3 regions of the Nocardioides sp. Z22_16 genome follow, and region 1 is predicted to be linked to each of the others. Evidence: predicted binding sites of a transcription regulator. Region 1 holds the regulator's gene; each other region holds the start of a gene.
The links. Region 1 encodes LexA, which represses DNA repair genes until DNA is damaged. Its sites were predicted from a motif close to TCGAACANNTGTTCGA; they were not measured.
Positions count from the first base shown of each region.

Region 1 (3,268 bases):
GACGGTCGTCTTCACCTCGGCGACGCTGATGCTGGGGGGCGACTTCAGCTCCGTGGCGGGAAACCTGGGGCTCAAGCCGTCCGAGCGGGTCGACACCGGTGCGCCCAGCGTGGAGTCGGAGGGGGCGCGGCCGTGGCGCGGGCTCGACGTGGGCTCGCCGTTCGACTACGGGCGCCAGGGCATCCTCTACCTCGCTCGCCACCTGCCACCGCCGGGCCGCGACGGGCTCGGCCAGGCGCAGCTCGACGAGATCGTCGACCTCGTCGACGCCGCCGACGGCCGGACGCTCGGCCTCTTCTCCTCCCGGCGTGCGGCCGAGGCGGCCGCCGAGGTGGTGCGGGAGCGGCTGCCCCACCTGACGACCCTGGCGCAGGGCGAGGCCCAGCTGCCCGAGCTGGCCCGCCAGTTCGTGGCGGACCCGCACACCTGCCTCTTCGGCACGCTGAGCCTCTGGCAGGGGATCGACGTGCCCGGCCAGACGTGCCAGCTGGTGCTCATCGACCGGATCCCCTTCCCCCGGCCCGACGACCCGCTGATGTCGGCTCGCCAGCGCGCCGCCGACCGGGCCGGCGGCAACGGCTTCATGCAGGTGGCGGCTACCCACGCGGCCCTGCTGCTGGCCCAGGGCGCCGGCCGGCTGATCCGCACGACGTCGGACCGCGGCGTGGTCGCGGTGCTGGACCCGCGGCTGGCCACCGCGAGGTACGGCGGGTTCCTCAAGGCGAGCCTGCCGCCGATGTGGACCACCCACGACCCCCAGGTGGTGCGCAAGGCGTTGAGCCGGTTGGCCGAGGCCGCCGCGGAGGGGTAGCCCTCAGTAGCCGAGGATCTGGTAGTCGCGGCGGTACATCGTCGCCACCAGCTCGCGCAGCTCGGCGGAGACGTCGCGGCGCTTGCCGTCGGGAGCCGTCTGGTTCCGCGGTCGGGCCGGCACCGCGGGCGCGCCGACCCGCTCGCACACCTCGGCGAAGTCGCGGTCGAAGCTCTCGAGCCGACCCACGAAGTCGACCTGGTCGAGGTCGATCAGCCGGGTCTGCAGGGCCAGGTGCTGATCGGTCCCCGGGACGGCGCGCAGGTCGTGCTCAGCGGTCCACCGGGCGAACTCCTCGACCCGCTGCATCCGGGCATGGGTCGCGTCGTCGAACTTGAAGTAGTTCATGTTGACGACCTTGTCCTGCCAGGCGGAGACGAACCGCTCCAGTGGATCGCGGACGAAGGCGAACTTGAAGTAGTCGGCGAAGAGGCCGGTCGGGTAGCGCACCCGCATGGCGTGGTCGATGTCGAGGGGGACCTGGTGGGCGGCGAAGTGGTGGCGCACGGTGCGGGTGGCGACCTTGGCCACCCGGTACCAGACGAAGCGGTGGCTGTGGCTGACGGTCAGGTTGTAGCCGAGCGGCGAGACCCAGCCGGCGTCCGCACTCGCCCGGGAGAGGCCGTCGAGCAGCTCCTTCGACTCCGCGGTCAGCTTGAAACGGTCGCCGGCCCGGGTGCGGAACACGTCGGGGGTGAGGTCCTGGACGGGGGGTGAGGTCCGCGAGGGCTTGGACTCTGCTCGGGACCGGCGCACCCGCGTGAGATTACAGGAGCGCGGTGCCGCGGCCGGCGGCACCGGAGCGCCCGTCACATCCGGCGCAGGACCGCGGTGACCTTGCCCAGGATCGTCGCGTGGGTGCCGTCGATCGGCTCGTAGGCGTCGTTGTGGGGGAGCAGCCAGACCTGGCCGTCCTTGCGCTGGAAGGTCTTGACGGTCGCCTCCCCGTCGATCATGGCCGCGACGATCTCGCCGTTGGCGGCGTCCGGCTGCTGGCGGATCACCACGTAGTCGCCGCTGCAGATGGCGGCGTCGATCATGGAGTCACCGGAGACCTCGAGCAGGAAGAGCGTGCCCTCGCCGACCAGCTGTTTGGGGAGCGGGAAGACGTCCTCGACGCGCTCCTCGGCCAGGATCGGCCCGCCGGCGGCGATGCGGCCCACGACCGGCACGTACTGCGCGGCCGGCGCGGCGTCGCCCACCCCCGTGGGGTCGAACGACGACTCGTCGGCGCTGCTCATGGCGCGGCGGGCGGCCAGCACCTCGGGGAGGAAGACCTCCAGGGCCCGGGGCCGATTGGGGTCGCGCTTGAGGTAGCCCTTCTCCTCCAGCACCTTCAGCTGGTGGGCGACGCTGCTCGAGCTGGTGAGACCCACCTCGCGACCGATCTCGCGCATGCTCGGCGGGTAGCCGCGCTGCTCGAAGGAGTCCTTGATCGAGAGCAGGATCCGCTGCTGACGCGGAGTGAGCCCGGTCGCGTCCGGAGGCCCGTCGGGCATCGGCACGACCTTGCCGCTCGTCTCGCGCGTCTTGGCCATGCGGTGCCTCCTGGTGTGGTGCTGGTGCGGGCTCGGTGTCCTCACCGTAGTGCGCCAGGAGGCGGAGTTCAAACAGGTGTTCGAACGGGCGTGTCGCTCAGCCGTCGGGCTGCCAGACCCAGCTCACCAGGCTGAACCCGGTGCGGAAGCCGAGGTCCATCAGGGCCGGGTAGGTCTGCTCCGAGGCGATCACGGTCGCGGTGCTGGCGCCGGTCTCGCGGGCCCGGTTCATCATGGTGCCGGCTAGGGCGTGCTCAAGACCGCGACCCTGAGCTTTCGGCAGCGTGACGATGTTGCCGAACATCACGCTGGGGCCTCGGCGGTGCGAGGTGCTCGCCCCTTGGGCGTCCCCGGTGAAGGAGCTGCGGGCGATGAAGAACTGGTGGTCGGCGGGGTCCATCGTGTCGAGGAAGTCCATGTGCGCCCCCGCCGAGTGTGCCGCGAGGCCGAGCCCCGCGAAGATGGTGGCCGCGACGGGCTCGGTGTGGTCCGGCCAGGCGACGTCGATGTAGACGTCGTCGGGTGCCTCGGGGTCGATGGGTCGGTCCAGGTTGATGTGCATGGCCGCTGCCTCGTGCGCGACCAGGCCTGCCTGGGCCAGCGCGGCCTCGAGGGCCGGGCTGGTGGTGTCCGGCGTGGTCATCCACTGGAAGGGGAGCCCTCGCTCGAGGAAGGGCGAGAGCAGCTCGGGGACGCGCTGGGGCACGTCGACCGACGCGATCCGGGCGTTGGCGATCACGTTGCACACCTCGAGCGGGAGGTGGGACCAGTAGACGGTGGCGTCCGGCTCGTCGGTGGTCCGGAAGGCAGGGGACTTCGCCATGGTGACGATCAGGGCCTCGAGATCGGCCTCGATGGTCTCCATGGGGGTCGTCAGGAGATCGCGCATGCGGCCACGCTATTCGCGGGGGAATCGCAC
Region 1 covers NZ_JBYTTI010000002.1:259,086-262,353, forward strand. The annotation lists gene AC3X7R_RS05510 (ATP-dependent DNA helicase) at 1-811, shown strand, start outside; gene AC3X7R_RS05515 (sulfotransferase family 2 domain-containing protein) at 815-1,567, opposite strand; gene lexA (transcriptional repressor LexA) at 1,621-2,349, opposite strand; gene AC3X7R_RS05525 (GNAT family N-acetyltransferase) at 2,447-3,238, opposite strand.

Region 2 (3,268 bases), on a different contig from region 1:
CCCCTGGGTCCAGGCGGCCCAGGCCGTCGGGGCGACGGTGCGGTGGGTGGGGTTCGACCCCGTCACCGGCGAGCTCGACCTCGCGGGTCTGCTGGCGCTGCTGTCGGAGCGGACCCGTCTGGTCGCCGTCACGGCTGCCTCCAACGTGCTCGGCACCCGCCCCGACGTGCGCGCGGTCGCCGACGCCGTCCACGCGGCGGGGGCGTTGCTCTACGTCGACGGGGTCCACCTGACCCCGCACGCGCCCGTCGACGTGGCGGAGCTGGAGGCGGACTTCTTCGCCTGCTCGCCCTACAAGTTCTTCGGGCCGCACCACGGACTCGTGGTCGCCGACCCGGCGCTGCTCGAGACGTTGCACCCCGACAAACTGCTGCCCTCCTCCGACGCGGTGCCCGAGCGGTTCGAGCTCGGCACGCTTCCCTACGAGCTGCTCGCCGGGACCACCGCGGCGATCGACTACCTCGCCGGGATGGCGCCGGGCTCGGCGGCGGCTGACCGGCGGAGCCGGATCACGGGGTCGATGCGGGCGGCGGAGGCGCACGAGGAGCGGCTCTTCGCCCGGCTCCTCGCCGGGCTGGAGGGGCTGGAGCGGGTGCGGCTGCACGGCAGTCCGGTACGCCGGACCCCCACGGTCTACTTCTCCGTCGAGGGGGTGCCGGGTCGCGAGGTGCACGAGCGGCTGGCGGCCGTGGGGGTCAACGCGCCGGCCAGCCACTTCTACGCGATCGAGGCGTCGCGCCACCTCGGGCTGGGGGATGAGGGAGCGGTGCGCGCGGGTCTGGCGCCCTACAGCGACGAGCGAGACGTCGACCGGTTGCTCGAGGGGCTCGCCAGTCTCTGACGACCCGGTCGCGCGTTTGCCTCCGGCTAGAGGGCCGGGGGCGTGGCAGTGACCGGCGGACGTCTGCGAGCACCGTGGCGAGCGGCCGGTCGGCGTCCACGACGGTGAAGGTGGGCCACTCCGGCAGAGAGCGGTCGGGCGCCGGCGTTCTCGAAGGAGCGGGTGCGGCTGCGCCGTCGCAGCTCCGTGGTCAGCGCCCTGGCCAGCGTCGTCTTCCCCGAGCCGTCGATGCCGACGAGGGCGACGAGGGTCGTCTGGCGGGGCGCGGGGGTAATCCTGTCGAACGGAGGGGCCTCATGGTTTGTGGCGAGGGAACCCGTGCGGCAAAAGGTTCGAACGGTTGTCCAAATAGTGGCACCAGCGGGCTGTTCTGAGCGTAAGTTGTCGGTGGCGCTTGGTTGACTTGTCGCATAGGTCGGGGCCCGTTCGGGGTGGCTCCGGTCACTGGTGACGGGGGGCCGGGATGTACGTCGACGACACGGCGGGGACGCATCCGATCAGCCGTGCGTGCACCGCGATCTCGGCCGCGTTGGACGCCACCGTCGACGTCGATCCGGTGTTCTTGTCCGCGGTCGCGCACCGGGAAGCACTGTTGGAGCTGACCCGGTTGGGTGACCGGTTGGAGTCGTTGCGGATGCGGGTCATCCACGCCGCCGGCACCCCGGGTGGCCTCGCCGAAGCCGACGGGGCACGGTCCCCGGCGGCGTGGTTGGCGGCCCGGACGAGGTCGGGGTTCGGACCCGCCCGGGCCGCGGAGAAGCTCGCCGACGCGGTCGCCACCCGCTGGTTGCTGGTCGGGGCCGGGTTGGAGGACGGGCGGGTCACCCTGCCCCAGGCGCGGGTGATCGCCAAGGCCCTGGACGCGTTGGTGACCGACCCGATCCCCGGCGAGGAGATCCCCGCCGACGTGCTGACCCGGGCCGAAGCCCACCTGGTCGAGGCCGCCGCCATGTTCGACCCGGTCCACCTGGAACGGCTCGGGGCGAAGATCCTCGAGGTGGTCGCTCCCGGCACCGCAGACGAGCACGAGAAGAGGGCCCTGGACCGGGCCCAACACCGCGCGAACACCGCCACCCGGCTGACCTTCCGCAAGCGCGGTGACGGCGCCACCGACCTCCACGCCCGGGTCCCCGACGCGGTCGCCGCCCGGCTACGGACGGTGCTGGACGCGTGGACCTCACCCAAGCAGGACGCCGGGAAGGATGCTGGGGCGGCGACCCCGTTCGGTGGGTTCGCCCAACGCGACCCCGCCACCGGGATCCGGCTGCCCCAAGAGCGGTTGCACGGGCAGGCGTTCCTGGCGTTCCTCGAGGCCGCCGACCCCAACCGGATGCCGATCCACGGCGGTGGGGCGACCCGGGTGGTCGTCACCATCGACCTCGCCCAGCTCCGCGAAGACCTGGGGATCGGGACCATCATCAGCAACGGCGACGACGCCACCCCGATCACCGCCTCAGAGGCCCGCAGGCTGGCCTGTCAGGCGGGGATCATCCCCGCCGTCCTCGGCACCGACGGGGTCCCCCTGGACATGGGGAGATCGACCCGGTTCTTCACCCCACAGCAGCGGCTCGCGAAGACCCTGACCCACCGGGTCTGCGCGACCGAAGGGTGCACCGTCCCGTCGACGTGGAGCGAGGCACACCACGGGCGTGAACCCTGGGGCCACGGCGGAACCAGCGACCTCGCCGACCTCACCTTCCTCTGCCCCTGGCACCACCACCGCGCCCACGACACCCACTTCACCACCCACAAGCTCCCGAACGGCGACGTCAGATTCACCCGCCGCACGTAGACCGCCGGCAGCGGGATCTGTCACCAGTCGAAGGCCAGCTTGGCCGCCACGAAGAGCATCGTCGCCGCGATCACCAGCTCGAGCACCTGCCAGGCCCGGGGGCGGGCCAGCAGCGGGGCGAGCCCGCGGGCACCGAAGCCGAGTCCGCTGAACCAGACGACGCTCGCGACGACCGCCCCCGCGCCGAAGGCCCAGCGCCCATCGACCAGGCCCTCGCCGAGCCCGCTCACGGGACCGCTGTGGGTGGCCGCGATGGAGCCCACGAGCAGGACGGTGTCGAGGTAGACGTGCGGGTTGAGCCAGGTCAGCGCGACCGCCTTGCCGACCACGGTCCTCCGGGACTCCGAGGAGTCGGACCCCGCGCGGTCGGCGCGCAGCGACTCGCTCGCGAAGGCCCGGCGCAGCGAGTGAGCGGCGTACCAGAGCAGGAAGGCCACACCGAGCCATCGGACGACGTCGACGACCCATCCCGCGCGGTCGACGATCGCCCCGATCCCGCTGACCCCGGCCGCGATCAGCACCGCGTCGGAGACCGCACAGACGAGCACCACCGGGCCGACGTGCTGCCGCAAGATCCCCTGCCGGAGCACGAACGCGTTCTGCGCCCCGATGGCGACGATGAGCGAGCCGCCGGT
Region 2 covers NZ_JBYTTI010000003.1:518,002-521,269, forward strand. The annotation lists gene AC3X7R_RS10940 (cysteine desulfurase-like protein) at 1-841, shown strand, start outside; gene AC3X7R_RS10945 (HNH endonuclease signature motif containing protein) at 1,305-2,633, shown strand; gene AC3X7R_RS10950 (LysE/ArgO family amino acid transporter) at 2,654-3,268, opposite strand, start outside.
Region 2: AC3X7R_RS10945 (HNH endonuclease signature motif containing protein) is a predicted target of LexA. The motif match lies at 1,174-1,189, and genes of this name have one in related genera.

Region 3 (3,268 bases), on a different contig from region 1:
GACGAGCTGGGCGGTGCCGGCTTGGGCGGTGCAGGCTCGGGCGGTTCGCTCGCGGCGTACCAGCCGTTCCACGTCGCCCGCGCCGACCTGCTCCGGCGGCTCGGCAGGAGTGACGAGGCGCGCGCCGCCTACGACCGGGCGATCTCGATGACCGACAACGAGGCCGAGCAGGCGTTCCTGCGCGGTCGGCGCGGCTGAGCGGGCTTCGGCCCGGCTGCGGGGGTCACGGCATGTGAGCATGCCACGCGGGCGCACGCTCACCGCCTCCTGCGGAACCGGACGTCGCCGTTCGGCATCCTCGTCGTCGCGTAGCCGGGGTCGTGCGCCCGGTGGTGGTGCCACGACCAGAGGAACTCCAGGTCGGCCAGGTCCGAGGTGCCCCCGACGCCCCAGGGGTCCCGAGCGTGATGGGCCTCGCACCAGGCGGACGGGATCGTGCATCCCTCCGCCCCGCAGGTGCGTTGGGTGAGCGTCCTGGCGTCTCGTTGCTGCGGGGTGAAGAGTCTCGACGCCCGCCCCAGGTCGAGCGGGACCGAGTCGGTACCGAGCACGGCCGGGATCAGCGTGGCCTGGCACGCCATCCGCCTGGCCTGGGCCGCGGAGATGGTGGTGACGTCGTCGCCGTTGCTGAGGATCGACCCGGTGCCGAGGCCCGTGCGCAGCGCCTCGAGACCGATCGTCACCAGGATGCGGGTGGCGGAGCCGCCGTGCCTGGGCATCCGGGCGGGGTCGGCGGCCTCGAGGAACGCGCAGAACGCCATCCCGTGCAACCGGTCCTGCGGCAGCCGCTCGCCAGTGGACGGGTCCCGGTGCCCGAACGCCGCCAGCCCGGTGGCCGCACCGGTGGCCCTGCCGTCGTCCTGCTTGGGCGAGGTCCAGGAGTCGAGGAAGGTCCGGAACCTCGCAGCGACATGGTCGGGGATCCGACCCTTGACGTCCGTCGAGCCGTCGCCACGCCGGTGCAGGGTCAGCCTGGTCGCGGCGTTCGCCCGGCGCTCGGCGCGTTCGAGGAGCTTCCGCTCGTGCTCGTCGTAGGTCTCGGGCGCCACGACCTGGAGGATCTTGGCGCCCAGTGCGGCGAGCTGGGCAGGACCGAACCTCGCCGCGTCCGCGACCAGCTGGGCCTCGGCTCGGTCCAGCACCTCCGCGGGCACCTCCTCTCCCGGCAGCGGGTCGCAGACCAGCGCGTCGAGGGCCTTCACGACAACCCGGGCCTGGAGGAGGTTGACCGAGCCGTCCTCGAGTGCCGCGCCCACCCGTGGCCACCGCGCGTCGACCGCCTCGGCCAGTCGCTCGGCCGCCCGAGCCGGGCCGAAGCCGGAACGGGTCCGGGCGGCCAACCAGTCGGCGGCCGACCTGGCACCGTCGTCCTCGGCGACCCCTCCCGGACCGCCCGCGGACCGGAGCAGCCGCATCCGCAACGACTCGACCCGGTCGCCGAGATGGGAGAGCTCGAGGAGCGCCTCGCGCTGCGCCTGCCCGGAGAGGTAGCGCGGGTCCGCCTCCTTGGCGAGGTCGAGAGCACTCGCGATCAGCCCCACCGCACGCGTGATCGGGTGCTGGTCGACACCGTGTTGGTCGACCCCGTGTTGATGGACGCCGTGCTGGCACATGCGGACCTCCGCCCCGACGTTCGTCGCGGAGCCCGATTGCCTCGCGACACCACCGAGTCAACCGTCCGCCACCGACAAGTCGCCCCCCTCGAGCCGCCCATCCCAGAGTCCGGACATGTGTTCGAAAATAGACGAAAGTCCCAGATTTTCTCTCCCCAGGACCCTCCGAGCAAAACGGCCGGAAAGGGGGCGTACCCCTAGGATCACCCGCGTGCTGAGTCTGCGGGGGTTGACGAAGGAGTTTGGCGGGCGCGTGGTGGTCGACGGGTTCGACCTCGACGTCGAGCCCGGCGAGGTGGTGGCCCTGGTCGGCCCCAACGGGGCGGGAAAGACCACGGTGATGCGCTGCGTGGTGGGGATCGAGCAGCTCGACGCCGGTGAGGTGCTCCTCGACGACAAGCCCCTGGACACCCGCGACGCCGAAGTGCGCGGCGACGTGCTGGCGCTGCTCGACGACAACGCCTGGTTCCCCGACCTCACCGTGCTGGAGCACCTCGACCTGCTGGCCCGCGCCGACAGCGTGGTCGACCCGACGGTGGTGGCCGGTGAGGCGCTGGCCGAGGTCGGGCTGGCCGCGGTGGCCGACCAGGTGCCGGGCACCCTCAGCTCGGGCCAGCGGCAGCGCCTTTCCCTGGCCGTCGCGCTGGTCCGGCCGTGGCGGCTGCTGCTGGTCGACGAGCCCGAGCAGCGGCTCGACACCGAGGGCCGCGCGTGGCTGGGGCGCTGGCTCGCGGAGCAGGCCGACCAGGGGCGCTCGGTGCTGATGGCCTGCCACTCGGAGGAGCTGGTCGCGGCGGCGGGCGCCCGGGTCGTCTCGGTGGACGCCAGAGACGCCAGCGACGCCAGCGACGCGGGCCTGGACGCCGGGTGAGCGCACACGGGGCCGCCACCGCCGACCGCGGTGGCGACGACGTCGCGGCCCGCGAGGTGGCTCGTGAGCTGGCGCGGGCCCGCTCGCGCGCCCACGACACGGCCGAGCGGTTCAGCGACCTCTACGTGTGGGTCTTCAGCATCGCCCTGATCACGGTCTGGATCCTCTCCTTCGCCCGCGAGACCTTCGCCGGACGCACCTGCCAGGCGACGGGCTGCGTGCTGCAGGAGCACCCGACGTACGCCGCCGTGGCGGTCGGCTGCCTGGGCCTGGGGGTGCTGCTGGGGGCCGTGGGTCAGGTCGGCCCCGTCTCGGCCGACCGGGCGGTGGCGCGGTGGCTGCTCTCCACGACGGCCGACCGGGCGGTGCTGCTGCGCGGCCCCTTCGGCGGGGCGGTCGCCGGCTCGGCCCTCGGCGGGGTGGTCGTGGGCCTGCTCGCCGCGATGGCGGCCGAGGGCGGGGGACTCGAGCCCGCCACGCTCACCGTCGGCGCCGCGCTGGGCGCCGTGGTCGGCTCCCTCGTCCCGGTGGCGCTGCTGCTGTCCCAGGCGGACGCGCCGCGGGGAGTGGCGCCGGGCACCCGGGTGGCCGCGTCGCTGGGCCTGGTGGGGGTGGGCCTGCTGAGCTGGGTGCTGCTGGGCGGCGAAGGGCTTCCGGGCCTGCCCGGCGCTCCCGACGACGGGGTGCTCGCGGTCGCGTGGGGGGTGGCCGCGGCGCTCGCCGTGGTGCTGGTGGTGACGCTGCCCGTCCTGCTCCGCGCCTCGGGCCGGCTCGCCGAGCTCTC
Region 3 covers NZ_JBYTTI010000003.1:414,971-418,238, forward strand. The annotation lists gene AC3X7R_RS10400 (RNA polymerase sigma factor) at 1-198, shown strand, start outside; gene AC3X7R_RS10405 (DUF222 domain-containing protein) at 258-1,613, opposite strand; gene AC3X7R_RS10410 (ABC transporter ATP-binding protein) at 1,825-2,484, shown strand; gene AC3X7R_RS10415 (DUF6297 family protein) at 2,481-3,268, shown strand, end outside.
Region 3: AC3X7R_RS10405 (DUF222 domain-containing protein) is a predicted target of LexA. The motif match lies at 1,723-1,738, and genes of this name have one in related genera.